Regions from separate parts of the Weizmannia agrestimuris genome, predicted to be linked through region 2. Evidence: predicted binding sites of a transcription regulator. Region 2 holds the regulator's gene; each other region holds the start of a gene.
The links. The regulator Rex, encoded in region 2, represses fermentation and respiration genes when NADH is low (regulators of the CRP and FNR family bind a similar motif). The targets are predictions, from matches to a motif close to TTGTGAAATATTTCACAA.
Positions count from the first base shown of each region.

Region 1: a site for Rex is predicted at 1,764-1,781, ahead of pflB (formate C-acetyltransferase). Genes of this name have one in related genera too.
Region 3: a site for Rex is predicted at 5,553-5,570, ahead of NFR98_RS09225 (phosphoketolase family protein). Genes of this name have one in related genera too.
Region 4: a site for Rex is predicted at 4,704-4,721, ahead of NFR98_RS02475 (helical membrane plugin domain-containing protein). Genes of this name have one in related genera too.

Region 1 is NZ_CALPDC010000060.1:4,833-12,398, reverse strand. It holds gene NFR98_RS14580 (hypothetical protein) at 1-108, shown strand, start outside; gene NFR98_RS14575 (iron-containing alcohol dehydrogenase) at 474-1,634, opposite strand; gene pflB (formate C-acetyltransferase) at 2,013-4,277, shown strand; gene pflA (pyruvate formate-lyase-activating protein) at 4,368-5,105, shown strand; gene NFR98_RS14560 (NADPH-dependent FMN reductase) at 5,481-6,038, opposite strand; gene NFR98_RS14555 (DUF6241 domain-containing protein) at 6,057-6,590, opposite strand; gene NFR98_RS14550 (DUF2705 family protein) at 6,709-7,566, opposite strand, start outside.
Region 2 is NZ_CALPDC010000031.1:24,554-32,119, forward strand. It holds gene groL (chaperonin GroEL) at 1-1,075, opposite strand, end outside; gene groES (co-chaperone GroES) at 1,129-1,413, opposite strand; gene NFR98_RS11545 (CPBP family intramembrane glutamic endopeptidase) at 1,782-2,510, shown strand; gene NFR98_RS11550 (YdiK family protein) at 2,510-2,704, shown strand; gene tatC (twin-arginine translocase subunit TatC) at 2,741-3,505, opposite strand; gene NFR98_RS11560 (redox-sensing transcriptional repressor Rex) at 3,656-4,339, opposite strand; gene NFR98_RS11565 (ABC-F family ATP-binding cassette domain-containing protein) at 4,654-6,573, shown strand; gene tsaD (tRNA (adenosine(37)-N6)-threonylcarbamoyltransferase complex transferase subunit TsaD) at 6,876-7,566, opposite strand, start outside.
Region 3 is NZ_CALPDC010000020.1:10,032-17,597, reverse strand. It holds gene queF (preQ(1) synthase) at 1-234, opposite strand, end outside; gene NFR98_RS09245 (MMPL family transporter) at 513-2,717, opposite strand; gene NFR98_RS09240 (alpha-amylase) at 3,006-4,469, shown strand; gene NFR98_RS09235 (diguanylate cyclase domain-containing protein) at 4,508-4,768, opposite strand; gene NFR98_RS09230 (GntR family transcriptional regulator) at 4,795-5,520, shown strand; gene NFR98_RS09225 (phosphoketolase family protein) at 5,667-7,566, shown strand, end outside.
Region 4 is NZ_CALPDC010000002.1:218,992-226,557, reverse strand. It holds gene NFR98_RS02500 (metallophosphoesterase family protein) at 1-554, shown strand, start outside; gene NFR98_RS02495 (hypothetical protein) at 547-771, shown strand; gene NFR98_RS02490 (permease) at 759-1,823, shown strand; gene NFR98_RS02485 (glutamate-5-semialdehyde dehydrogenase) at 1,887-3,134, opposite strand; gene proB (glutamate 5-kinase) at 3,135-4,229, opposite strand; gene NFR98_RS02475 (helical membrane plugin domain-containing protein) at 4,806-5,255, shown strand; gene NFR98_RS02470 (NAD(P)/FAD-dependent oxidoreductase) at 5,290-6,471, shown strand; gene NFR98_RS02465 (DHH family phosphoesterase) at 6,621-7,566, opposite strand, start outside.

The DNA of each region.
Region 1 (7,566 bases), on a different contig from region 2:
CAAATTAAATTGAACCTTAAAAATCAGGAAATATTAGAAATCCATAAAGGTTTCTCAAATGAATACCAAAATTACGTTATTTTGCTACAACCGCTGAGCAAATCATAAATTCCAAAACGGGCGATGAACGTACGATTTGTGTGCTTGTCGCTTTGTCTAATTTTACGTAACCCCTCCTAGGTAAACCATCAGGGAGCCATTTGCTTTGAATCTCTCGTATGGTTCTTCTAAAGGGGATTTTTTTCGTCCCTCTCCAATCCAACAGGCTCATCTTCCACTTGCCCAGAACCTGGTATGCATTGCGGGCGGTGGTTGCAATCCGGAAAATTTGCGCCAGCTGTTTTTTCCGTCGCGACATGGACGCCTGTCTTTTGAAAAAAGGTATAGACAAAAAATACCTGCAGGCCGGACACTTGGAAAAAGTGCCCAGCCTGCAGGTGCCAGTTTACTCAAATTCCCCTCCGTCTTCTTCCTTACATCGCTGCTTTTATAATCGCTTCCACTTCTTTTTGTGTTGGTTTGCGCGGGTTTGTGGCTGCGCACGCGTCCTGCATCGCATGCTGGGCGAGGATTTCGATATCTTCTTCTTTAGCCCCGAGTTCTTTAAAGCCTTTCGGAATGTTCAGCTGTGCTGCCAACCTTTCTATTGCTGTAATGGCTTTTTCCGCCGCTTCGTCGACGCTCAGGCCATCCGTCTTCTCACCCAGTGCAACGGCAATTTCTGCAAATCTTTCTTTCCGCGCAATCAGATTGAAACGGCACACATGCGGGAGCAAAATCGCATTGCAAACGCCGTGCGGCAAGTTATAGAAACCGCCGAACTGGTGCGCAATCGCGTGGACATAGCCCAAAGATGCATTATTAAACGCCATGCCTGCCAAATACTGCGCATATACCATTTGTTCACGCGCTTCCATATCATTGCCGTTTGCAACAGCCTTTGGCAAATATTGCGGAATAATTTGGATCGCTTTAATGGCGCATGCATCTGTTACCGGTGTGGCCGCAGTTGAAACATACGCTTCCACTGCATGGGTCAAAGCGTCAAGCCCCGTTGCCGCAGTTAAAGACGGCGGCATCCCGACCATTAATAATGGATCATTAATGGACAAAACCGGTGTCACATGTTTATCTACAATCGCCATTTTCACTTTTCGACTCGTATCGGTAATAATCGTAAATTTTGTCATTTCGCTGGCAGTCCCGGCTGTTGTATTAATTGCAACGAGCGGCACCATTGGTTTTTCAGAACGGTCCAGCCCTTCATAATCATGGATTTTGCCCCCATTGGCCGCAACGAGCCCGATCCCTTTTGCACAGTCATGCGCGCTCCCGCCGCCAAGTGAAACGATTGAATCGCAATTTTCTTCATGATAGGTTTTTAACCCGTCTTCCACATTTTTGTCTGTCGGATTTGGTTCAGCCTTCGGATAGATCGCCACTTCCAGGCCGGCTTCTTTTATATAGGCTGCAATTTTTTCGGAATACCCCAGTTGGTGGAGCCCTTCATCGGTTACAATCAGCGGTCTGCGACACCCAAGATTTTTCAGCCTGTTTCCAATTTCTTCTGCCGTCCCCTGTCCAAACAAGTTTACGGAAGGCATTTGAAAATCAGTACGTAATCCTGTTAACATCTTTCCCCACTCCTTTTATGTAACTGCTTACATGAAAAATATAACGCAACCGCTTTCATATGGCTGTGCCAATTTTGTGAAATATTGAGCATGTTACCAAATCACAAACTCTCCCCAAGAAAAATAATCATGTGAAAAACTGATCAATTTGTGTTATAACACGCTTTCATCGCATTTTTCTATTATATATCTACGGCCAAATGTTTTGAACATTCTTTGACAACTGCTTTTTTTGGCCCCAAAATGTGAACGCTATCACTATCTTTTTAAAATCGACCATGCTAAAATGAAAGCGTAATAAGAAATGTTCACTATTTAACAAACAAACATCCAATTCTGAAGGCAGCTCATTAATAGGCTTAAAGGAGGCCATTTAAAATGACTGAACAATTACTGACAAAAGCAACGCTCTCCAAAAAACAATGGGAAGGCTTCAAAGGAGGAAACTGGCAAAAAGAAATCGATGTAAGGGACTTTATTCTGAAAAATGTAACCCCTTACGAAGGCGATGAAAGCTTTCTTGCCGGCCCGACTGAAGCCACTTTAAAATTATGGGATCAGGTCATGGAACTGTCGAAACAGGAACGCGAAAAAGGCGGCGTCCTGGATATGGATACGAAAATTGTATCTACCATTACATCGCATGGCCCGGGCTATTTAAACAAAGAACTTGAAAAAATTGTCGGTTTCCAAACCGATAAACCGTTCAAACGTTCGATGATGCCGTTTGGCGGAATCCGGATGGCAGAAAGTGCCTTAAAATCTTACGGCTATGAAATTGATCCGGAAATCAAACATATTTTTACAGAATGGCGGAAAACCCATAACCAAGGTGTATTCGATGCCTACACACCGGAAATCAAAGCTGCACGGCATGCCGGCATTGTAACAGGCCTTCCGGATGCTTACGGCCGCGGCCGCATTATCGGCGACTACCGGCGCGTTGCCCTTTACGGTGTAGATTATTTAATTGAGCAAAAGAAAAAAGATCTCGATTTAATCGGCTGCGGCTTGATGACAGAAGAAGTCATCCGTGAACGTGAAGAACATTCGGAACAAATTCGTGCATTGCAAGAATTGAAACAAATGGCACAAAGCTACGGATTCGATATTTCCGAACCGGCTTCAAACGCACACGAAGCTTTCCAATGGCTGTATTTCGCGTATCTGGCTGCCATTAAAGAACAAAATGGCGCGGCCATGAGTCTTGGGCGCACATCCACTTTCCTTGACATTTATATTGAAAGAGATTTGAAAAACGGTGTCCTGACTGAACGGGAAGCACAAGAACTCGTCGACCACTTTGTCATGAAACTCCGCCTCGTCAAATTTGCAAGGACGGAAGATTACAATGAACTGTTCAGCGGCGACCCGACATGGGTAACAGAATCGATCGGCGGCATGGCTTTGGACGGCCGTACACTCGTTACGAAAAACTCGTTCCGCTTCCTGAACACGCTTGATAATCTCGGCCCTGCGCCGGAACCGAACCTGACCGTGCTCTGGTCGACGAAACTGCCGGATAAATGGAAACAATATTGCGCGAAAATGTCGATCAAGACAAGCGCCATCCAATATGAAAACGATGACTTAATGCGTGAAGAATACGGCGATGATTATGGCATTGCCTGCTGTGTATCGGCGATGCGGATCGGCAAACAAATGCAATTCTTCGGCGCCCGTGCCAACCTGGCAAAAGCTTTGCTGTATGCGATTAACGGCGGCGTTGATGAACGGTATAAAATGCAAGTCGCACCTCCGTTCCAACCGATCACATCGGAATATCTCAATTACGATGAAGTAATGGAAAAATACGACCGGATGCTTGACTGGCTTGCAGGCGTTTATATCAATGCTTTAAACATCATCCATTATATGCATGACAAATACAGCTACGAACGGCTTGAAATGGCATTGCATGACCGCAATGTACTGCGCACGATGGCTTGCGGCGTTGCCGGCTTGTCTGTTGCGGCCGACTCTCTAAGCGCCATCAAATATGCGAAAGTAAAAGTCATCCGTGACGAAGATGGCCTTGCCGTTGACTATGAAGTCGAAGGCGATTATCCGAAATACGGCAACAACGATGACCGCGTCGACCAAATTGCCGTCAATCTCGTCAAGTCGTTTATGCAAAAACTGCAAAAATATCCGACTTACCGGAACGCTGTCCATACTTCTTCGATCCTGACAATTACATCGAACGTTGTATACGGCAAGAAAACAGGAAGCACACCGGACGGCCGGAAAGCAGGCGAACCGTTCGCCCCTGGCGCAAACCCGATGCACGGCCGCGATTCGCACGGCGCAGTCGCATCGTTGACATCTGTTGCGAAACTGCCTTATAAATATTCGCTTGACGGCATTTCCAACACTTTCTCGATTGTCCCGGAAGCGCTCGGACACGAAGAAGAAACACAGGTCTCCAACCTGGACGGCATGCTGGACGGCTATATGGCGAAAAAAGCGCACCACTTAAACGTCAACGTCCTGCATCGCGAAACATTGCTGGATGCGATGGATCATCCGGAAAAATATCCGCAATTGACGATCCGTGTATCGGGATATGCGGTAAACTTCATTAAATTGACAAGGGAACAACAACTTGAAGTCATTAACCGCACGTTCCATGAAATGATGTAAACTGATTTAGGCGGCATGCACCTGCGTGCCCCCCTCCCCCCTATTAAACACTTAACTTATGGGGAATCTATATAGAAGGATTTGATTGAGATGAACATGACAACGCGCATTCATTCCACTGAATCGTTTGGCACAGTCGACGGGCCCGGCATCCGCTATGTCGTATTTACGCAAGGCTGCCCGCTGCGCTGCAAATTTTGCCACAACCCAGATACATGGAAAATCAATGAAGGCAATGAAATGAGCGTCGAAGAAATTATGAGCGATGTGCGCGATTACCTGCCTTTTATTGAAGCTTCCGGCGGCGGCATTACAGTGAGCGGCGGTGAACCGCTTTTGCACCTCGATTTTCTAATCGAATTGTTTAAAGCGTGCAAAGAAATTGGCGTCCATACTGCCATTGACACAGCGGGCGGATGTTTCTCGCGCAGTCCCCGGTTTATGGAAAAACTGGATGAATTGATGAAATATACAAATCTTGTGTTATTGGACATCAAGCATATTGATCCGGAAAAGCATAAATGGCTGACCGGCATGTCAAATGAGCATATTCTCGATTTCGCCCGGTATCTCGCTGACAAGCATATTCCGGTCTGGATCCGCCATGTGCTCGTTCCCGGAGTCGATTCTGAAGAAGATTTGCAAAAAACATCTGATTTTATCCATTCGCTGCCAAACGTTGAAAAAATCGAAATCCTTCCGTACCATAAGTTAGGCGTCTACAAATACGAGGCGCTCGGCATCGACTATCCCCTCAAAGGTGTCGAACCGCCGACAAAAGAACAAGTTGCACATGCGGAACATATTTTAAAAAGGGAATTGCAGTAAAGAAAAAGCGCCGGCTGTCCGCCGGCACTTTTTTATTCCGCCTAAAAGAACGATACAATGTTAAGAAAGCGGAAAAACTTAGAGCTCCTCTCCCCTGAAAAATTGCCGGTTTTTTCGTCCTTTTGCTGGTGTCGCGTTCAGGCGGCATGGACGTCTATGTTAAGAAAGCAGGGAAAAGTGCTCGCCTTCCTTCCCATAGAGCTTCTCTACCCTGAAAAATTGCCCCGGTTTTTTATCCTTTTGCTGGTGCCGCGTCATACGGCAAGATAAACGGCAAAATGGTCGCCTTCCTTCGCCTAGAGCACGTCTACCTAAGCTTCGCTGATGATCCACTATCGCCCATGCGCAACGGCCACGGCACTAGGCAAAAGTACATCATCCCAAATTTCCAGGATTGCCTCCGGAGAAAGCTTTTCTCAATTGCAACAGTTCATGCGCAAGCTTTCGGATGCGTGCCTGAATATCGGTATTGATGATTTCATTGTCCTCATTAAAATCATCATTGTGGATAAAAACATTGCGGACCGCACAGGTGGCCTTTAAAAAGGTTAACACCGGTTTCAGCTGGTATTCAGCAACAAGAAAATGTTTGTCCGAGCCGCCGTTCATCACAATGCCGCATACTTTGGACTGAAAAGCATCGCGGTGCAAATGGTCGAGCAAATTTTTCAAAGCGCCTGTAATGGACGCCTGGTAAATTGGCGAGCCAAAAACAAGGATATCCGCTTCAAGCATTTTATTAACGGCCGCAATCGTATCATCATTGTAATAAGAAAGTGGAAACCCTCTTGCAAACTCCACTTCATAATCTTTTAAATCGAGCAGTTCAGTTTCCGCTTCCGGATCTTCCGCTTTTATTGCCATAAGCACCTCATATACACCAATGGAGGTCTTCTCACCGGTAAGCGAGCCGGATATACCTAAAATTTTCACCGTTTCCACTTCCTGATGTCATTTGAAATTTTCCTTAATATATGCCGCTTCTTCAGAAGGCGTCAGCCGCCGCTCCGCTTTTCCGATGTTGCCTTTCTGGTAGGCCCAAATCTCATTATGGGCCTTCACCGCATTGCTGAAATCGCCTTTTTTCCACGGTTTTAATATACCGAGCAGCATATCCTGCAGTTCTGTATCCGCAAAAGTTTGATTGCTAATTGCCGAATACAGGGCGTCCACCTTTTCTTTTGTGATTTCGGAAGCTCCCCATTTTTCATTTGCCGCCACTTTTTGATGCGTCATATTATGTACTTCCTGCACCAATGCTTCTTCGCTCATGCTTTTGTATGCCGAAAGTTTGCGCTCAGGCGTCTTCTGGCAGAAGCTTTCCTGTATAACCGCTTTTGCAGCCGTCTCTTCCTCTGCAGCCGGTTTTTTCGAAGGTGCTGCCTCCGTTGCAATCGCTTCTCCTTTGTTAAAGTAAAAATAAGTGACACCTGCAATAAACATAAACACAGCAATCCCCATCCCAACGACAAACCGTTGAAACACAGCATCTCCCCCTTTGCTTATCATACGAAATTCGTGCTGCCCCGTAAAAAATCCTGCTTTATCATTGTATTAATGCAGCGAAAAAATTTTACCGGAAATTGGCGGAATTCCGTTTTTCTTAATAAACATCCCGTTTTGTAAACACAACAAAAGAAACCACGAGCGAGAGAAAAAGCCACACAAGCAGCACAGCAACCGAAAATCCGAGCGTCATGCCTGCAACAGGCGGGCTTGTACCATTGAGATAATTTGTCAGCTGCAAATTCACCATAAACAAATATTTTGCGCTTGGCCATGCCGATACCATATTGGTCAAAATGGCGCCGGCAATCAATGAGGACAGCATAATCCCCATTACGGCGGCCGTGCTGCGCAACAAGACAGAAAGCATAAATGTGAGGCTGCCTGAAACGACGCCGACAAACCAGGCAAGGCCAAACGCCATGAGCAAATATTTCCATTGCGAAACAGCATGCACATGTGATGTAAGGAGCTCGTCCCCTTTTATCGTAAAACCGGTAAGTATGGGCATGTTCCAGCCGTGGTAGCCGAATACCAGTCCGGAAATACCATAGGTGAATACGGCAGTGCACAGCAAAATAAACGAAACGGACAGCAGCATGGCAATGTACTTGCTAAGCAGGATGCGCCATCTTTTCACAGGGCGCGTCAGCAATAATTTGATTGTCCCGCTGCCCGCCTCAGCAGACACGATATCGCTTGCCGCCACCATGACGAACAGCGGCAAAAGCATGCCGATCGCATTTTCAATAAATACCCGCATAAACGTCGGGGCACCCGGCGCGTTCGGATTGATGTTGTGGTTGAGATAATATTGTTCCTGACTCAATGTGATACGCAAATATTTTTTAAAATCATCAGAAAGGCTTGCCGATCCGAGCCGGTTTTGCGTATCGACAATTTGTTTCTGGAGCTTAACCCGCCAGTCGGTTGTCCCGATTTTTTCCTGCAGCGC
Region 2 (7,566 bases):
CAAATTCGGAAGTCGTTTCTTCCAATTGCATGCGGATTTGGTTTACACGTGCGGAAATTGCAGCAGAGTCGCCTGCCCCTTCAACGATTGTCGTTGTTTCTTTTGTAACAACCACTTTTCCGGCACGGCCGAGTTGGTCAATGGTTGCAGATTTCAAATCAAGGCCGAGTTCTTCTGTGATCACTTCGCCGCCTGTCAGGGTTGCAATATCTTCGAGCATCGCTTTGCGGCGGTCACCGAAGCCAGGCGCTTTTACCGCAACGGCATTGAATGTGCCGCGCAGTTTGTTGACAACGAGTGTTGCAAGAGCTTCCCCTTCAACATCTTCCGCAATCAGCAACAACGGTTTGCCTTGTTGGACAACTTGTTCCAGAACAGGCAGGATTTCCTGGATATTGGAAATCTTCTTGTCTGTAATTAAGATGTAAGGGTTATCCAGAACAGCTTCCATTTTGTCGGAATCCGTTACCATGTAAGGCGATGCATAGCCACGGTCGAACTGCATTCCTTCCACAACGTCCAATTCCGTTGAGAAGCCTTTTGATTCTTCAATGGTAATAACGCCATCGTTGCCCACGCGTTCCATTGCTTCAGCGATCAATTCGCCGACTTCTTCGTCAGCAGAGGAAATTGCAGCAACTTGGGCGATGGAAGCTTTGCCTTCGATTGGTTTCGAAATGGCTTTTAATTCTTCGACAGCAGCCGCAACTGCTTTTTCAATCCCTTTGCGGATGCCAACCGGGTTTGCACCTGCTGTTACGTTTTTCAGGCCTTCACGGATCATTGCCTGTGCCAGAACAGTTGCAGTGGTTGTACCGTCACCAGCTACATCGTTCGTTTTGCTGGCCACTTCGGAGACAAGTTTGGCACCCATGTTTTCAAACGCGTCTTCGAGTTCAATTTCTTTTGCGATCGTGACACCGTCATTTGTGATCAGCGGAGAACCGAATTTCTTTTCCAGAACGACGTTACGTCCTTTCGGGCCCAATGTCACTTTTACAGCATCTGCCAGTTTATCCACACCACGAAGCATACCGCGGCGGGCTTCTTCGCCGAATTTAATTTCTTTTGCCATTTATAAAACCTCCTCATGTCATATCGTTATTTCTATGTTTCAACAAGCCAGGCTTATTCCACAACCGCCAGAATATCGCTTTCACGAAGGATTAAGTATTCTTTTCCGTCATATTTCACTTCAGTGCCGGCATATTTCGAGAAGATGATGCGGTCGCCTACTGCTACATCGATGGCAACACGTTCACCGTTATCAAGGGTACGCCCGGAACCGACAGCCACAACTTTGCCTTCCTGTGGCTTTTCTTTTGCCGTGTCAGGCAGGACAATACCGCTTGCTGTTTTTTCTTCCGATTCAACTAATTCAATGACAACGCGATCACCCAGTGGTTTTAACACGTGAAACAACCTCCTTAATTCGTATTATGTAAAATTTTGTCCATTATTAGCACTCGCATAAGTTGAGTGCTAACACATTTATTATAATAAATAATTCCTTGCTTTTTTGCAAGTCTCTCATCCAACTTTTTTTATTTTTTTCGGGCCCTGCATCCTTTAAAGAGCCCCGTCAAAGGATGCCGGTTGCGCGCCTCCATTTCAGCCGCTTGCCCTTTTATAAGTATGCTTGATCACCATCCGGATATGCAACTGAAAAGGCTGGCTCTGCGCACGGCATTTGAACCCCGCCCGGTTCAATAGTACAATGAACATATTGGACGAATTTGCGATCCTTTAAACTTTGAACTGGCAAGAAAGGAAAAGAACGCGTGAAAAAAGAGTATGTGTATATTCTCGTGACGTACATCCTTATGCTGCTGTCCGGCGCCGTCGGGTATCCGTTGCTCTACTATGCCGGGGTGAACGTTTTCCACGAACCGGCAGACAGCATGCGGACATTGACGCCCCCGCTTTGGACCGTCATCAGCTTTATCATCGGGCTGATCATCGTCCTGTACTTTTTAAGAAAAGCCGCAAAGAAAGAAACAGACCGGACTGAACCGCTTCCGGCCGCGCCATCCGCCATATGGGCAATAGGCGGCGTCTTTCTTTGTTTCTTTGCCCAGACTGCAGCCGCGATCATTGAATCATTATTCGGTGCCCCGGCTGCCTCCAACAATACGCAGCAAATCATGGCGCTGATTGAAAGATTTCCGCTCGTCATCCTCATCAGCTCGATCGCAGGGCCGATTCTCGAGGAAATCGTTTTTCGGAAAATCATTTTCGGCACGCTGCGCAGGCGCTTTTCATTCCTTTTATCCGGTATTGTCAGCTCGGTTATTTTCGGACTCGCGCATACCGAACCGAGCCACTTGTTTTTATATTCCCTTTTAGGGCTGACGCTCGCTTATTTATACGAGAAAACAAACCGGATCACCGTTTCCATGTTTGCGCATGTTTCCATGAACACGATTGTGGTCGTGAGGCTGCTTTTGCACCCGTCCGTTCTGCAGACATCCGTACATGAAATTTACAGCTCAATTGGAGGACTTCTATAATGAGACCACTTTTTTCAGGGATTGTAAACTGCCTGCTCGGGGCTTTGTTCACTTATTTTGCCATTCAGCAGGTACAAGTGGGCGGCTGGGGCTTTTTTTCTTATTTACTGCTGTTGATTGCAACATTGGATCTGGGTTCCGGCATCAGGCTGATCTTTCTCCATTTCAAGCTGAAAAACTCAGTGAAAAAATAAAAGCCGTTTTCCGGCTCCGTCCGGAAAACGGCTTTCTTATTCAGAAGCAATCGTCTGTTCATCCATTGGCATTTCTTTTGCCGCTTTTTTGGCATTGCGGTACGCCATTTTCGAAATCAGTGTGCTTGCTTCATACAGCAAAACGAGTGGAACAAAGGTAATCAGCTGCGAAAACACGTCCGGCGGGGTGATGATGCCGGCAGCTGCAATCAAAGCAAGATACGCATATTTTCTTACCTTTTTCAACAGTCTCGGCGTAATGATGCCAAGCCGGGTCAGAAACAGGACCACGACCGGCATTTGGAACACAAAGCCAAACGGAAGCGTGATCTCTAGCAGAAACTGAATATACTCCCGGATCCCGATCACCGCACGAATGCCCATTTCATTTGACAAGCCCATCATAAACTTCACCATCAGCGGACAAAGCACGAAATAGGAAAAAGAAACGCCGGCTATAAAAAGCAAGATGGAAACAGGAATGTAACTTAATGTCAGTTTCTTTTCTTTCTCATACAGCCCCGGGCTTATAAACGCCCAAAGCTGGTACAAAATCACCGGCAGGGTCAATAGGCATGCGATCACAACCGAAACTTCCATAAAAACCTTAATAGGATCGGTTACCCTGAAGGCATTCATCGTGAACATGCCGGCATTTTTGGCATGCTGCAAATAACGTATAACAGGTTTTGCGGTAAAAAAGCCAACAACCAGGGCAAACAGAAAGAAAATGAGAACGGTAATTAACCGCTTTCTCAATTCCTGGATGTGTCCGGTAACCGGCATTTTTTTCGTATTCATCGCCGTTCCCCTTTAAGTGCCGGCGTTGAATCCGCCCTTTTCCCTTTGCACGCCACAGCCAAATCCGGCCATTGCCATTTGCGCCTGCATTCCGTTTTCAATCGGGCCACCCCCTGTACCCACTATGATAACGGAAAAAAAGCTTTTTGGCTATGGCTTCGCAACCGGCTCTTTTGTTTCTTTCAAATTTTCTTCATCATTTGAATAATGTTTTAAAAAATAGATCAGTGCCTGTAGTTCCACGGCCAGGTCAATATGATGGACGCGGATATCCGGCGGCACGTTCAGCCGGGCAGGTGTAAAGTTTAAAACGCCTTTTACATTTGTACTGGCAAGCTCGTCTGTCACTGCCTGGGCACTGGAAGCGGGGACCGTCAAAATCACAACCGTCACATCTTCCGCGCAAAGCCGTTCTCTTAATTCGTCCATGCTGTAAACAGGCACATTGCCAACATGGCTCCCCACCTTCCCGGGGTCATTGTCAAATGCCATCACAATCCGTGCGCTGTTATTCTTCGAAAAATTGTAATTCAAAAGGGCTGTACCGAGGTTCCCAACGCCAACCAGCGCTACATCTGTGATCTCATCCTGGTTCAGCGTCTTGCCGAAAAAAGACAATAAATATTTTACATTATAACCATAACCTTTTTTTCCAAGTGCCCCGAAGTAGGAAAAATCCCTGCGTATCGTAGCGGAGTCGACTTTCACCGCTTCACTCAGTTCCGCCGAGGATACCCTTTGCTTGCCAAGTGTATATAAATTTCTCAGGTACCGGTAATATAATGGAAGCCGTTTTGCAGTGGCTTGCGGTATTTTTACTGATTCATCCTTCATGTGAAATCCCCCAAGTTGAAAGCTTAAGTTTTTTGTGCTGTTGGTTCCAATCGTGCGTCCATTCCAGAATGGCAGCGCTGCCATTCTTCATTATAATATTACTCCTATCTGAGCAAAGAAAAAATATGTTTTAAAAAAATGCCTGCATGCGTCTTTTTCTCTCTCCAACTATGTTAAATATATCACAAGTAAGCATTTTTTTCATGGGTTTTTACGAATTTATGTGAAAAGTTTTTTGACAAATTCCGATCACGCCGGTTGAGTTGCAGTTCGCCTTCCTGTACACTTACAATGGTATAGAGGTGAACATAAAGATGATGTTGCTGCAAGTTCAACAAGTCACAAAATATTATGGCGCTGAACTTATTTTATCGGATATAAAATTAGAAATTCAAACAAAAGACCGGATTGCCTTGGTCGGGAGAAACGGGGCCGGCAAATCGACCCTCCTGAAAATCATCGCCGGCCAGCTTTCTTATGATGAAGGTTCCATCATTATGCCGAATGGTGTCGAAATCGGTTATCTCGCCCAAAATACCGGACTCGAATCGGATCTGTCCATTTGGGACGAAATGATGTCGGTTTTTAAAAATTTGCTGGATATGGAAAAACAGCTTCGCGAATACGAACAAAAAATGGCCGACCCTAAGATTTATAACCGCCCGGCGGAGTATGAAAAAGTGCTGCATGCTTATGATACTTTGCAGACACGTTTTAAAGATGAAGGCGGATATCAGATCGAAGCGGATATCCGGTCCGTTCTGCATGGCTTCCGTTTTGACCAGTACGACTACAACACCCCGATCCGGACATTAAGCGGCGGGCAAAAAACACGCCTTGCATTGGCGAAATTGCTGCTCACAAAGCCGGACATCCTCATTTTGGATGAGCCGACAAACCATCTCGATATCGAAACGCTCACCTGGCTGGAGCAATATTTACAAGGCTATGAAGGCGCCATTCTGATCGTGTCCCATGACCGTTATTTTCTGGATAAAGTCGTCAACCAGGTCTATGAAATTTCAAGGCATTCCATTAAAAAATACCACGGCAACTACAGCCGGTATCTGGAACAAAAGGCCGCCCAGTACGAGCGAGAGGTCAAACAATATGAAAAGCAGCAGGAAGAAGTTGCGAAATTGCAGGCATTCATCCAAAAAAACATTGCCCGTGCCACCACGACAAAGCGGGCGCAAAGTAGGAGGAAACAACTGGAAAAAATGGAATTGATGGACAAGCCGCTTGGCGATGAAAAATCTGCCCGGTTTTCGTTTGAAATTGCCAAACAAAGCGGGAACGAAGTCCTTCATGTCCGGGATGCTGCCATCGGCTACGACGGGGAGCCGGTTGCCAAAAACATCCATCTTTCAGTCAAAAAACAAGACAGTGTTGCCCTTGTCGGCCCGAACGGCATCGGCAAGTCAACGCTTTTGAAATCGATTATCCGGAGAATCCCGCTGATATCCGGCACGATCGAATATGGCTCCAACGTTATGACCGGCTATTACGATCAAGAACTGGCCGACTTATCTTCCAATAAAACGGTCCTCCGGGAATTATGGGATACATACCCGCTGAAAACAGAAAAAGAAATCCGCACGGCACTCGGGAATTTTCTTTTTTCCGGCGATGACGTTTTAAAAACCGTCTCATCCTTAAGCGGCGGCGAAAAAGCCCGGCTTGCCCTCGCCAAATTGATGCTGGAAAAGGCGAACTTTCTAATTTTAGATGAACCGACAAACCACCTTGATTTGGACAGTAAAGAAGTACTGGAAAATGCGCTCATCGATTACCCGGGAACGATTTTGTTCATTTCCCACGACCGCTATTTCATTAACCGGATTGCCACAAAAGTGGTGGAGCTCTCGCCGGAGGGAACCCGTGAATTTCTCGGCGACTATGATTATTATGTGCAAAAAAAAGAAGAAATGCTGGAAATTGCACGCCTGGAAAACACGAAACAAGAAAAGGTTAAAGCGGAACAGCCGGCGAAAAACAACTACCGGCAGGATAAAGAAGCAAAAAAACGCGAGCGGCAAAAAAAGCGGAGGATTGAAGAAATTGAAACAAGAATTGAAACGTTGGAAACAGAAATTCATGACCGGGAAGAAAAAATGGCCGACCCGGAAATCTTTCAGGACCATATTAAAATCCGCGAGCTGACAGAAGAACTGGAGCAACGGAAATTGGAGCTGGACGCGCTGATGGAAGAATGGGCAGAACTGGCGGAGTAATGTTTGGACCTGTGTGGAAATTTTCTGCACAGGTTTTTATTTTGGCATCTCGCGCCATGCACAGATTTATGCACAGGCGGTATATTGATTTCTTGCTTTCCAAAACGTTTTTCCACAAAATCCACAATTATCAACAGATTTATCCACAATACCCACAACCTGTCCGGAAAAATTTTAAAAGTTTTACACAAGTCCAATCATTTATCAACAACTTTTCCACAGATTGTGCACAATTCCCCTGCATATCTCCAAAAAAACCGGTGTATGGACGATTCCCATACACCGGTTTTTCACAACCCTGTTTAAAAGTTTTCAATGTCCAGCCCGGGATAAGCATTTAAGTCAAGGGAGCTTCTTTTTCCCTTTTCAAAAAGCACCGTCCCGCATGCGGCAATCATCGCCGCATTGTCTGTGCATAACTGGATCGGCGGGATGCGCAACGCCACTTCAGGGAGATCCCGGAATGCTTCTGAAAGGGCAGCGCGCAATCCTTTGTTCGCGGCAACACCGCCGGCGACCAGCACTTCTTTGACGCCAAACGCTTTTACCGCCTCCACGGTTTTACCGACCAATACATCAATCACACTTTGCTGGAAGCTTGCGGCCATATCTTCAGGCCGGATGCTTTCCCCGCGCTGCGCGGCATTATGGAGGGTGTTAATGACGGCTGATTTGAGCCCGCTGAAACTGAAATCATAAGTCCCTTCCAGCCAGGATCGCGGCAAATCAACATTTGGCTTTCCTTCATGGGCAAGCCGGTCAATCTGCGGACCGCCCGGATAAGGAAGGTTCAACGTTCGTGCTACTTTGTCATAAGCTTCCCCTGCCGCATCATCTCTCGTTTCGCCGATTACTTCAAACTCGGCATGGCCCTTCATCAGCACAAGCTCCGTATGACCGCCTGAAACGACAAGCGCAAGCAGCGGAAACTTCATTTCATGCCCGATCCGGTTCGCATAAATATGGCCGGCAATATGATGGACACCGACAAGT
Region 3 (7,566 bases), on a different contig from region 2:
AATTTTTTTGTCCGGTATATAAGAAATATACATGGTTGCAAAATCCGGTTGTCCGGTAAGCGGGCACAGACTTGTAAATTCCGGACAATTGAATTTTACAAAATAGTCACGGTCCGCATGCAGATTGTCAACCGCCTCCAATACCCCGGGATCGTAATCCGCCGGGTATCTTGTTTTTTGGTTGCCGAGCAACGTTAAGTCCTGCAATCCTTCTTCTTGTTTTCTTCCAGCCATAAAAAAACCTCCTGTCAAAAATGTTCCCCTCATTTTTTCCAAGAGAGGCGCAGACCCGTGCCAGAATAAGATGAAAAAAGCCACATCCCGTATGGACATGGCTTTTTGATCCATTTATCCATAGTTTTTTATAGAGGGTTTGCTATGAACCTCATGCTTATGCAACTGTTCAATACCTCTCCCGGTCGGGTAGGTGTTCCTTACCATTTTAGAAAATGGTGCGGCGCCTGTAAACCCTTTGAACGAGAGAATCTTTCATTCATTCGAAATAAAAGCGATCAGTCTTCACTTTTTACAGGTTCCGCTTTCGCAAATAATTTTCCCGGCCAGAAAGCATAGCGGCCGAGCACGGTGGTAATCGCCGGCACGAGCAGCGGGCGGACGACAAAGGTATCCAGCAGAACGCCAATCGCGGTTACAATGCCGAACTGGACCAATATTTGGATCGGGAGCACCGTTAAAACCGCAAACGTTCCGGCTAAAATCAGCCCGGCTGAGGTAATGACGGCACCTGTTTCTGTGACGCCAAGGGCAATCGCGCGCCTGTGCGGCAAATGCTGTTTGTTTTTCCAAATGCCCGAGATCATGAAAATATTGTAGTCTTCCCCAAGAGCGACAAGAAATACAAATGCATAGAGCGGAATAAGGTCCTGGATGGCAGAAATGCCCAACCCATAATGGATCAGCAGCCAGCCTGCGCCCAATGCCGCCACATAGGAAAGCAGAACTGTCACAATCAAGTAAACCATGGCAACGAGTGACCGCAAATACAGCAGCAACAAAATGGCAATGATGAAAATGACAGACGGGACAATGACCTTCATATCCCTTTCAGTCACCTTTGCCGTATCATAAAGGGAAGAGGTAACGCCGCCGATCCAGATTTGGTTTTTGGACAGGCCGGCCTTTTGCAATTGCTTTTGTATCACCGGGTTGGATTGAATTGCTTTTTCACTGTACGGGTTATCTTTTAATCTTACATTGTAAGATTCATATTGTTTATTTTTTTTCCCGTATTGCGGCCCGGTTACGGTGTCAACAAACGGCAGTTTTTCAAGCGCTGCCTTTACATTCGCGCCTTTTCCTTCCGTATTTGCGATTACCTGGACAGGCGCCAGCTCGCCCGGCGAAAAATGGTCTGCGATGATTTCATAGCCTTCACGCGATGGCATATCTTTCGGGAACGACTCAATCAAGTTCTGCGTATACGCGATTTTAGGTGCGAAGGAAGCGAGCCCGCCGAGAATGATGACGCTCAGCACAATGATCAGCCACGGCTTTCTTGTGACCGCTTCTCCCACTTTCCGGCTCCATTTCCCATGCGCAGCATGACGGCGGATCTTTTTCCCTTTTTTCGCTTCCAGGGCGCGGGCCATTTGTTCTGTTCTCGGGATAAACGGAAAGAAAGAAGCCCGGCCTAAAATGGAAAGCAGCGCCGGCAGCAGTGTCAATGCAGCAATGCCCATGATAAAAATGGCAAGGCTGAACGGAACGGCAAACCGCTGATACGTCCCGTAGTGCGCAAAAAGCAATGTGAACAGGCTGAGCACGACCGTAATCGCACTGACCATGATCGCGCCGCCTGAATGCCGGATGGCCGTGTGCAGCGCTTTTATCTTATCTTCTTCTTCCAGCAAACATTCACGGTATTTCGAAACAAGAAATAAACAGTAATCCGTGCCGGCCCCGAATAAGAGGACAGTCATGATCGAAGTGGCCTGGGAATCCACTGTAATGATGCCTTCTTTTGCAAGAAAACCCAATATCGGCCCGATTGCCCCATAAGCAAATACGACACCGATAAGCGGAACAAGCGCCAAAATCGGCGACCGGTACAATACAATCAAGAGCACTAGCACAAGCAGCACGGTAGAAATCAACAGGGTGATATCCGCTTTGCTAAATAGGGACACCGCATCCGTGGATATGCCCGCAGGCCCTGTGAAGCGGACATGCAGGCCGGTATCCGCCAGTTTCTTATTCAAAACGGCTTTCGATTCGAGGGATGTCACTCTCTTTTTCAATTCTTTCAAGTTATCAGCGAGTTCATCCGTTCCTGCACTTTTTTCCATAAATACCGGCGTAACCATCGTAGTGCCGTCTTTTGAAGCCTGCCCGCCTAGTGCCTGCGGCGGCATTTTTTCGTACGGTGGGATAAAACTTTGTGCGGGAAGCGGGTTTTTCTTTAAATCCCCGTACAATTTAGCAATCGTTCCGTAATCCTGCTGCGTGAGTCCGCCTTCACGGTACCAGGCGATAAGAAGCGGCGTGCCCGCATTCGGGAACTGTTTTTCAGCCACCTTTTCAGCCCGGACGGACATGGCTGAATCCGGCAGATTTGCTGCGCTGTTATCCGTGACTTTATTCACATTCGGAAAAACAGCAGACAAAACGGACACGACCAGGATCCATGCGGCAAGCGTTACCCATCTCCCTCTCCTTCCTGCACATGCTCCCGTGAACTTTACCAGTAAATTTTTCATTGGTTCCCCACCTTTTTTACAGACTTATCACTATATTATTATAGATAAACCGGCCAAACAACCAAATCGGGGCGCAAAGGAGAGCCGGGGGCTGGATTTAAACCATTTTTGGAAAAACAAAAGGAAAACCTGCTTGTAAAAAGATGTTTTCGCGAAACGAAAGCGGGAATAGTACCTTTGTTCTCTTCGCCTTTTGTCATGCTTAAAATCATAATTGATTGAAAATTTTTTCATGTTCACTTATACTAAACGCATCAACTATTACTTCTTTTGGAAGGGGCAGTTTTCTTGGAACGGAATCATACAATCATGCAGTTTTTTGAATGGAATACGCCAGCAGACGGCAGCCATTGGAACCGGCTGAAAGAAATGGCGCCTGAATTAAAGAAAAGCGGGATTGATGCCGTCTGGCTTCCGCCGGTGACAAAAGGACAGTCAGACATGGACAATGGTTACGGGGTGTACGACCATTACGACCTCGGGGAGTTTGACCAGAAAGGCACCGTCAGGACAAAGTACGGGACAAAACAGCAATTACATGAAGCGATCAACGCCTGCCACGAGCACGATATCCAGGTCTATATCGATGTCGTCATGAACCATAAAGCGGGCGCGGATGAAACCGAATCTTTCCAAGTGGTGGAGGTCGACCCGATGGACCGCAACAAAGAAATTTCCGAACCGTTTGAAATAGAAGGCTGGACAAAGTTCAATTTTACAAACCGGAAAGGCAAGTATTCTGATTTTACGTGGAATCATACCCATTTCAGTGGCGTCGATTACGACAACCGGACAGGGCGGAACGGCATTTTCCGTATTGTCGGGGAAAATAAGCATTGGAGTGAGCATGTCGACAACGAATTTGGAAACTTCGATTATTTGATGTACGCGGACATTGATTACAACCATCCGGATGTAAAAAAAGAAATGATCGAATGGGGAAAATGGCTGGCCGATACGACCGGTTGCGACGGCTACCGGCTCGATGCCATTAAGCATATCAACCATGACTTTATCCGCGACTTTGCCGCTGCCTTAATGGAACACCGCGGAGACCATTTTTATTTTGTCGGCGAGTTCTGGAATCCGCAGCTGGAAGCGTGCCAAAAATACCTCGACCATGTACAGTTTAAAATCGATTTGTTCGATGTTGCACTCCATTATAAATTGCATGAAGCATCTAAAAAAGGGCGCGCGTTTGACCTCACGACGATTTTTCATGATACACTCGTTCAAACGCACCCGCTGAATGCTGTTACGTTTGTCGATAACCATGATTCACAGCCGAACGAATCGCTGGAATCATGGGTGGACGACTGGTTTAAGCAGAGCGCCTATGCCTTGATTCTGCTGCGGAAAGACGGTTATCCGTGCGTCTTTTACGGGGATATGTACGGCATCGGCGGCGACAATCCGATTCCCGGAAAAAAAGACGCCCTTTCCCCGCTTTTATCTGTCCGGCGGGAAAAAGCGTATGGCGAGCAAGATGATTATTTCGACCATCCGAACACAATCGGCTGGGTGCGCCGCGGCGTTCCGGAGATCCCGCATTCCGGCTGTGCCGTCGTTATCTCAAACGGCGAGAACGGCGAAAAAAGAATGCTTGTCGGAAAAGAGCGCGCTGGCGAGGTTTGGGTGGACGCTACCGGCAACCGGCAGGAAAAAGTTACAATTGGCGAAGACGGCTATGCAGGATTTCCGGTTAACGGCGGCAGCGTTTCTGTCTGGGTACAGGAAACGGATGAAAACTAAGGAGGGGCACTGTTCCATCTTCCGGAACGGTGCTTATTTCATTCTTTCAGCTTATAGCTGTTTTTGCCGCGTTTTTTAATTTCGTACATCGTTTCATCCGCTTTTGCAATCAAGGTTTCTTCATCGCTGCAATGGTCCGGATACAAACTGATCCCGATGCTGCCTGTTGCTTCTATTGAGTGGGGGCCGATTTGGAACGGGCGGCTGAACGCTTCCACCATCCGGTTTTGCAACGCGGTCAAAACTTGGCGCCTGTTGTGATTCATTGAACCAAAAAGAATCTGTGGTAAACTGTTCATACAGAAACCTTTAGAAGGGATACGCCATGGCACAATTCGTATACAAGCAAATTATCGATGATTTGAAACAAAAAATTTTTGCCGGACAGTTCCCCGATATGAAACTGCCGGATGAACGAAGCCTGAGTGAAGCCTATCAGGTCAGCCGCAGTTCCATTAAGCGGGCGCTCTCGAAAATGGCCAACGACGGCATTATTTTTAAAAAACGCGGTTCCGGAACATTCATCAATCCTTTGTATATAAAAAACGCGTCCATTTTTAATTACGAAGGCACAAACCTCGGTGTCACCGACAATTTTCACATGTATGGCCAAAAGCCGGCCACAAAAGTGCTCTGTTTTGAGGTCATTCCGCCGACAGAAGAATTGCAGCGGAATTTGTTTTTGAACCCCCATGATTTTGTTTATAAAATACGCCGGCTCCGCTTGTTTGATGAGGATCCGTTTATGATCGAGACCGGTTATATTCCGATAAAAATCGTCCAAAATTTAACGCCCGAAATCATTGAAGGCTCCATTTTCAACTATCTGGAAGATGTCCACAATATGGCCGTAACGAAATCTTTTTTATCTATTTTTGCAGAACCGTCCAACGCGAAGGACCGTGAACTTTTGCGTTTAAAAGAACATGAACCGGTCGGTATTATGGAAGGCATCTTTTTTCTCGACAACGGCACGCCGTTTGAGTTTTCCCATATGCGGCTCCACTATCAATATTTAAAGTTCAATACATTTGTATCGGTGTCAGAGTAGGCTGAATGCATTTCAGCTTTTTTAGACATGATATGTTCATAATTTCACGAATTTGGACCGTATTAATTTGTAAAAAGATTGATTTTTTAGGTGTAAGCGGTATGATGAACGTAGATGATAAATGAAAGGAAGCGGTTGAAATGGAAATGGCAGCTTCGCAAGTCGCTTATTCCTCCCCTGCTTATCTGAAAAATTTAGATGTATACTGGCGTGCAGCCAACTATATTTCGGTTGGCCAGCTTTATTTAAAAGACAATCCGTTATTAAAAGAACCCGTAAAGCCTTCTGATCTGAAAGCAAAACCGATCGGGCACTGGGGGACGATTTCAGGGCAGAACTTTATTTACGCCCATCTGAACCGAGTGATCAACAAATACGATTTAAATATGTTTTATATTGAAGGGCCGGGGCACGGCGGCCAGGTGATGGTATCCAATTCTTATCTTGACGGCAGTTATACTGAAATTTATCCGAATGTAACACAGGACATAGAAGGGATGAAGAGACTGTTTAAACAGTTTTCATTCCCGGGCGGCATTGCTTCCCACGCGGCACCGGAAACGCCGGGATCGATCCATGAAGGCGGCGAACTGGGCTATTCCCTTTCACACGGCACCGGCGCCATTTTGGACCAGCCCGATTTAATGGCCGCTGTTGTCGTCGGCGACGGGGAAGCGGAAACCGGGCCGCTTGCCACTTCCTGGTTGTCCAACCGGTTCATCAACCCGGTAACGGACGGCGCCGTTCTGCCAATTTTGCTTTTAAACGGTTTTAAAATCAGCAATCCGACCATGCTCTCCCGTATGTCTGATGAACAACTGGCGCTTTATTTTGAAGGGATCGGCTGGCGGCCGTATTTCGTTGAAGGAGAAGACCCGGAAGAAATGCACCGCGATATGGCGTATGTAATGGACCAAATGATCGAACAGATCCAAGCCATCCAGTCACATGCCCGGAAAACCGGTGACACCACCCGCCCCGCTTGGCCAATGCTTGTTTTCCGTGCGCCAAAAGGGTGGACCGGCCCTAAGGAATGGGACGAGAAGCCGGTTGAACATTCATTCCGCGCCCACCAGATTCCGGTGCCGGTCGACCAGGACCATATGGAACATCTCGATGTTTTAATCAACTGGATGAAAAGTTACAGGCCGGAAGAATTATTCAATGAAAACGGGCGGCTGAGACCGGAAATTGCCAAGATCGCCCCGAAAGGCAGCAAACGAATGGCGATGAATCCTGCCACCAATGCCGGCTTCCATATCAAAGACCTTGATCTGCCGGATTTCCGCGATTATGCGCTGGACAACAAGGAACATGGAAAACAGATGGCGCAGGATATGACCGTTTTAGGGACATATTTAAAAGACGTGATTTTAAAAAATGAAGCCAAACGCAACTTCCGGATTTTCGGCCCGGATGAAACGATGTCGAACCGCCTGGCGCCAGTATTTGAGGCCACAAAGCGGCAATGGGTGGGAAAAATCAAAGAACCGAATGATGAATTTTTGGCACCGGACGGCCGTGTCATTGACTCGCAACTGTCTGAGCACCAGGCGGAAGGATTTTTGGAAGGCTATGTTTTAACCGGCCGCCACGGTTTCTTTGCAAGTTACGAAGCGTTCCTGCGTGTCGTCGATTCGATGATCACCCAGCATTTCAAATGGCTGCGGAAAGCAGCAGAACAAAAGTGGCGTGCGGATATCCCGTCATTGAATGTGGTCGCCACTTCCACTGTATTCCAACAAGATCATAACGGCTATACCCATCAGGATCCGGGTATTCTTGGCCACCTGGCTGATAAAAAACCGGAATTTATCCGGGAATATTTGCCGGCCGATGCCAATACGCTGCTCGCTGTATTTGACAAAATCCTGAACGACCGTGGGAAAATCAATCTGATTGTTTCGTCCAAACACCCACGCCCGCAATGGTTTACCGTTGAAGAAGCGGAAGAGCTGGCAGACCGCGGACTGAAAATCATTGACTGGGCAAGCACGGACGAAGGCGGCAATCCGGATATTGTCATTGCCGCATGCGGGACAGAAC
Region 4 (7,566 bases), on a different contig from region 2:
CGGAAGTGATTAAAGGAAATGCTGATGAATGGGTGTACAGGGGTGTCGGCATGAACGAAGTGCCGGAAAAGGCTTATGAAATGATGAACCGGGAGCGGGACTGGACGGTTTCCCGGATGGAGCAGAATGCAGTGGAGTCGTTGCACCAGCTCCCCGAAGAGGTAAAATACGAATACGGCGGCATCAAAATTCACGGATTTCACGCCACCCCGTACAGTTTGTTTGAAAATGTGCCGCCGGATAGTGAAAACAGCAAGTTGAAAGAGAAGTTAATGCAGGAAGACGCGGATATTTATTTATACGCGCACATCCACCTGCCGTTTATCCGCACGTTTGATGGCAAAACGTTTGTCAATCTCGGCAGTGTCGGTCTGCCGTTTGACGGGATCGCCAAAGCCTCTTATGCGATGGTGGAAATTGGCGATCACGATTACCAGGTTTCCAATGTCCGTGTTTCCTACGATGTGCAAAAGACGATCGGGTTATTTGAAGCTTCCGATTATCCGAATAAAGACAAGCTGATCGACATTTTAACCCGGGCAAAAAATGATTGAACCCACCCCCGGTTTTAACCGGGGGTTTTTTTCGGCAGAAGTTTTTGTGAAATTTTTCACGAAAGAGCATAAAAAAGCGCAGCAGCCCCATGCCAAAAAAGAGACAGCCTTTGGCATCACCCGCCATTTATTTTTTCACCTTATTATGTTATCATTAACAATTGGTATAAATTTTACTGTCATAGAAATGGAGATGTTGTTGCTTTGGCTGTTGTGAATCATACGGCAAAACCTGAACAGCAATCCGGGAAAAAGGCGGCCTGGCTTGCCGTTTTGTTTCTCGTCATTGCCGGATTCGGCCTTTTTTATGTAAAATGGTGGCCGTACTATGAGAAGTCTTTGCTTGCCGCCCATACGCATTCCATCGGGACGTCGATTCTCGGGGATCCGGGCAAATCGGCATCATTTTCATGGGATGGCACCTTCCAATATGTGATCGCGTATTTTCAGGCTGTTTGGAAAGCGGCCGTGCTCGGCATTTTGCTCGGTTCGCTCGTGCAAGTGCTCCTGCCTTCTGCATGGCTGCTTAAAGTGCTCGGCAAAACGTCATTTGGAAGTACGGTCATTGCCGGAGCGAGCGCCATTCCCGGCATGATGTGCACATGCTGCGCAGCACCGATTGCAGTCGGGCTGCGCAAAAAACAAGTGTCCACACCTGCGGCACTCGCCTTTTGGATTGGTAACCCGATGCTGAATCCGGCAACGCTGATTTTCATGGCTTTTGTATTATCATGGAAATTTACCCTTCTCCGCATCGTCGCAGGGCTTATCATGACGTTCGGGGTCAGCTGGCTGGCGGGCCGGCTTGTGAAAAACGAACAACCGGTGAACATCCGCCAGTTCGAGCCAGATGCCGGAGAAAACAACGGGTCCTTTTTCTTAAGATGGGGAAAGGCCGCCGGAAATATGATCCTGTATCTTGTTCCGGCTTATTTGCTTTCGGTTGTTGTGTTAAGTGCGGCCCGTTTCTGGTTGTTTCCGGCATTCGGCCAGCATGCCGGAAACAGCATTACGGCGGTGATCCTGCTTGCTCTTGCCGGCATGCTGTTTGTCATTCCGACAGCAGCTGAAATTCCGATTGTCCAGACGATGATGGCTTTCGGGCTCGGGACAGGTCCGGCCAGCGCACTGCTTGTGACGCTTCCGGCCATCAGCCTTCCTTCCTTGATCATGGTTGGCCGGTCGTTTTCAAAACAAACCCTTCTGTTTGTTGCAGCCTCCTGTGTTGTGGTCGGGATTGTGGCAGGATTATGTGGAATGTTTTTTTAACCAAACGATTGCCCGGAGCATATGAATAAAACGGCGCGGCTATCTGGCCGCGCCGTTTTGCATTCATTCTCTGACTTGGCCGCTCCCGTAAATCCAATATTTTGTGGACGTTAAGGCATCCAACCCCATCGGACCGCGGGCATGCAGTTTCTGGGTGCTGATGCCGATTTCCGCCCCGTATCCGAACTCAAAACCGTCTGTAAAGCGGGTGGACGCATTATGGTACACACAGGCGGCATCCACCATGAACATGAAATGTTCCGCCCGGGCCCCGTCTTCTGTTACAATCGCCTCTGAATGTTTTGTGCCGTAACGGTTGATGTGCCGGATCGCTTCATCTGTATCTTCCACCGTTTTGACGCTGATTTTAAGCGCGAGGTATTCGCAATACCAGTCCTCTTCCGCCGCCTCTTTTGCAGCCGGAAAAATTTTTCGCACCGGCTCGTCTCCGTAAATCTCCACCCCTTTTTCGGCCAGTGCGCTAAGCAGCTTTTCACCGTGCTGGGCGAGCCAATGCGCATGGATTAAAAGCGTTTCGATAGCATTGCAGACGGATGGGCGCTGTGTTTTTGCATTGACTGCGATCCGCACGGCCATTTCCGGCTGTGCTGTTTCGTCAATATATAAATGGCAATTGCCCGCCCCGGTTTCAATCACCGGTACAGAAGCTTCGCGGACAACAGTATCAATCAGCTTTTTCCCGCCTCTCGGGATTAAGACATCAAGATAATCACGAAGGTGGAACATTTCTGTTGCCGCCTCCCTGCCTGTATCTTCGATGAGCTGGACGGCATCTTCAGGAAAGCCTGTCTCCGCCAATGCGCGGTGAATGGAAGAGACGAGCGCCTGATTTGAGCAGATGGAAGACGAGCTTCCCCTTAAAATGACCGCATTGCCCGTTTTGATCGCAAGCGTGGCAGCATCGACCGTAACATTCGGGCGCGCTTCGTAAATCATGCCGATGACACCGACCGGCACTTTCTTTTTGAGGATGAGCAATCCGTTTTCTTTCTTGATTTCCTCGACCGTTTCCCCGACCGGATCTCTTAATTTCACAAGCAGCCGGACCGCTTCTGACATATCATGGATCCGCTTCTCGTTCAGCATCATCCTGTCGAGTATATTTTCCGGAAGGCCCGCCCGGCTCCCCCGCCTGAGGTCTTTTTTGTTTTCGAAAATGATCGTTTCCCGGTCCTCAAGCAAAACACGGGCAATCGCCAAAAGCGCTTTGTTTTTTTCTTCCGTTGTTTTTTTGGCGAGTACCATGCTGATATTCTTCGCTTTTTTTCCTTTTTCTGCGGCTTCAGACATTTAACCCAGCCCCTTTCTGTTTAAAGGCACCCAATGATCGCGGTGAATGACTTCTTCTGCTGCCCGCCCGCTAGGCCTCATAAGCACGCGCAACAGCTCTTCTGCACCGTAAAGCACTTCCCCTTTTCCAAGCAGCCCTTTTGCGCCGTAGACGTCCACGACATCGCCTTTTTGGAATGTGCCGGAAATTTTTTGAATGCCTGCCGGAAGCAGGCTGCTCCCTTTTTGCAGCAAAGCCTGTTCCGCGCCGCGGTCAATGTATATTTTTCCGGCACTTTCCGAAAACAGCGCGATCCATTGTTTCCGGCTCTTTACAGCTGGGCGGGTGGCTCCGATATACGTGCCGTCCCCTTTTCCTTCGAGTATCCTGACGAGTTTATCGCACCCTTTTCCTTTTCCAATAAACACCCGGACGCCGAGGGAAACCGCTGTATTTGCGGCTTTTAACTTTGACAACATGCCGCCTGTTCCTGCTTTCGACCCGGCGCCTCCAGCCATTTTCATCATCTCGGGCGTAATATGATCGATAAAATCAATGCGCTGCGCACAACGGTCGTATTTTGGATTCGTGCTGTACAGCCCATTTACATCCGTTAAAATGATGAGGCATCCGGCGTGGACAAGCCCGCTGACAAGCGCTGACAGCATATCATTATCGCCGAAAGTCAGTTCTGAGACCGACACGGAATCATTCTCATTGATAACTGGGATGACGCCGCGGCGCAAAAGTTCTGTTATCGTTGAATAAGCGTTATGGTACCGGTCTTTTGTGGAAAAATCTTTCCGGGTCAACAAAATTTGCGCCGGTATTAAGCCGTAAGTACCGAGCGCTTCCCTGTAACGCTGGATGAGCACACTCTGGCCGATAGCAGCAGCAGCCTGCTTCCCTTTTAACGTGACGGGCCGCGCCGGGTAACCGAGCAGCCGGAACCCGCACGCGACGGCGCCGGATGAAACGACGACCACCTCATGCCCGGCTTTGTGCAATGCGACAAGGGCGCCGATATGATCGGCAAACTTCTGTTCATCGATTTCACCGGCGTCATTTGTTAAAGAACTGCTTCCGATTTTTACGACGACTCTGTTTTTCTCCATGGCTTTTCTCTCCTTCTAAAAAAGGTGAAACAAAAAGGCCTTTCCGTCCCTGTAAAAAGGACGAAAAGGCCTTGCTTTTCGCGGTACCACCTTTTTTGGGCGACATTTGCGCCCCGCTCTTTTTTGATAACGCAAAACTTTGCGCCCGGTTTTCCGGGACTCGGAAGGCAGGTTCGGCAGGCCGCCTGCTGCTGCACCTTTCAGCCTGTGGGTGCCGCTCTCTTATGCAAGGGTGATCCGCCTACTATTCCTTCGTTCACGTTCAGTATTTTTAATTATCTTACAACAGCAGTCGCAGAAATGCAAGCAAAATATTTTGCTATGCATAACCCAGGCAGCCGGGACAGAAAATAAGCTTACATGCGGATTTCCCCCGAAAATGGAAAGCAAATTACTTTCTATACGGTGAAAATTTGATATACTAGTCATGTATGAGGTTTCATCACCTTTCTTTGTGAATCTTGGTACGTAATTATGGGAGGAAATTCACAATTAGGAGGGGGGAATCAGGGAACCCGTATATTTTTTTGCATCTACATATGTGTGGGAATTCCATCAGAAAAGGAGAAATAGAAGATGGCAGAAACTTCAGCTCAAAAAGGCAATCCTGAAGAAAAACCGGAAGTAACCCCGGAAACGGCAGTCGTACAGAAAGATTTGCTGGATCAATTATTGGATCCGGAAATCCAGCAATCTTTGACGGTGTTGGTTGAAAGCCTGCCGAAAATGGCCGAACTGGTCACCATGTTAAACAAAGCCTATGATTTTGCGCAATCCATTATGACAGATAAAGTGCTGGTCAATGATTTTAAAGGCGGATTTCTAGGCTTTCTGGATCCCGTTGCCGAAAAAGCAAAGGGGCTTGCCCAAACTGCGATTGAAGCAAAAGACCGTGCCGAGACGTCCACAGACACAATCGGATTGTTCGGCCTGTTGAGGTTGCTGAAAGATCCGCAAGCCCAGAAGCTGTTCCGTTTCCTGCAGTCTTATCTTGCAGTCGCGGAAGAACGCAGCAAACAGCAGTAAGGTGAATGAGAACTAATGAAAACGGGGGATCCATATGAGTAAAAAAATTGTCATTTTAGGGGCCGGTTATGGCGGCCTGTTATCTGCGTTATCAGCGCGTGAATATTTGTCAAAAGACGATGCAGCGATCACGGTCGTAAACCGTGTGCCGGACCATCAAATTATTACGGAATTGCACCGTCTGGCGGCGGGCGGCGTTTCTGAAAAACGGGTGTCGCTTCCGCTCAGAAAACTGTTTAAAGGTAAAGATGTCGACGTTCAGGTGGATGAAGTCACAAAAATCTCGCCTGATTCGAAAGAAGTATCGCTCGGAAGCGGCTTTAAGCTGAATTACGATGTGCTCGTTGTCGCACTCGGCAGCGAAACAGCTTTCTTCGGCATTCCGGGCCTTGAAGAAAACAGCTTTCTGTTAAAATCAGTGGACGATGCGAAACGCATTCATGCCCATATCGAGTCCTGCCTTGCGCAGTATGTCAAAACGAAAAACAAAGCGGATGCCACATTTGTTGTCGGCGGTGGCGGCCTGACCGGGATTGAACTGGTTGGTGAGCTGGCGGACAAGGTGCCGGTATGGTCGAAAAAATTTGCGATCGACCCTTCCGAAATCTCGCTTATTTGTGTCGAAGCGGCGCCTTCCATTTTGCCGAACTTCGCGCCAAATCTGATTGAGCGGGCAACGAAGAGCCTGGAAGCGCGCGGCGTGCAATTTTTCACAGGCATCCCTGTTACAAAATTCCAAGACAATGTCGTGGAATTAAAAGACGGCCAGAAAATCGAAACGAAGACGCTTGTCTGGACGGGCGGCGTGCAAGGAAACCGTGTCGTTGCGAATTCCGGGATTGAAGTAAACCGCGGGCGTGCAACGGTAAACGCCTTTTTGCAATCCACTTCCCACCCGGATGTGTTTGTTGCAGGCGACAGCGCGGTTGTCTTCCCGTCAGAAGGCGCACGCCCTTATCCGCCAACAGCACAAATGTCATGGCAAATGGGCGAATTGATCGGCTATAATCTTTATGCTTATTTAAAAGGCGGAAAAATGCAGACGTTCCAGCCGGTCAACTCCGGTACGCTTGCAAGCCTCGGCAGAAAAGATGCCATTGCGTTTATCGGGGAAAACCAAACGCAATTAAAAGGCTTCCCTGCTTCCGCTATGAAAGAAGCAAGCAATATTCGTTACCTGGCCCATATTAACGGGTTATTCTCACTTGTATATTAAGGAAAAAGGCGCATCCAAACGCGGATGCGCCTTTTTTAAGCCTCTTTTTCCCCGGCAAACCTAAGTTGCAGGCCGCGCTTTTTTTCGTGCAAATTTGGCCGCAACCGGCTCTACCTGCACGAAAAAAAGCCCGGCATCACCGGGCAGCTTTACAAACCACTTTTGCTTCTTTTTTTCTTTTTGTCCATATATTCCAAATACGCCTCATCGTGGGTAAGCCATGCTTGGAACTGGCGCTTTACAAATTTTTCCGCTTCTTCAAAGGCAGAAAAAGAAGGAGACTGCTTTAAGCCTCTTGCTTCGATCGCCCAGCCTTTTTGAGGGTCTTTATAAATAAAGATCGGTTCCCCGCTGCGGTTTTGGTATAAACATCCCGCTTCCTGCCCTTTGATATTGGACTGGTTATGGGCAAAATCGCGTTTCAGCGGTTCTGTTTTAAACGTTTCGACGACAAACTGCCGGAACGCCTCTTCCGTCAGCACGGCCCCCGATGCTTTTTTGTGCCCGCCCCCGTCGTATTTTTTGGCAATTTCCGATACGTCAATATGGTCATGAATCGTCCTGAAACTGATCCGTTTCTTTCCGACCATGCAAATGGCGATATAATCGAGATGCGGGTATTCTTTTGCAACGGCATTCCCCAATTCGGAATGATGCGACTCGGCATGAATAACGCCTGCATAATAACCGTCAATCACAGCCTGGTAGACTTCCCGCTTTTTTCCATTTATATATCTTTCGATTTTTTTCTCTTCCAGATCGAGGATCTTTTCTTCCAAATCATCAAATGAAAACGTTTCACTGCCGCTAAGTTTATGTAGCAAAATCTCTTCAAACTCTTCGATCGGATACAGATAGAAAAGATCATTTAATTTTTTGGCCTGCATATTCCCGTTGCGTTCCCATTCCCATGTATCCATTTGCCGGACAAGTTCGACAAACGCGTCAACAGCACCTGTCGGGTTGATTTTTCCTTCCGCTTGCAGATACCGATAAAACAAAGAAGTGGCGCTTGCCTGTTTGCCGTCTTCCTCCACCTGGACAGAAGCCCATTCATGCTCATTTAAGTGAAGCGCGCTTTTATGGTGGTCAATC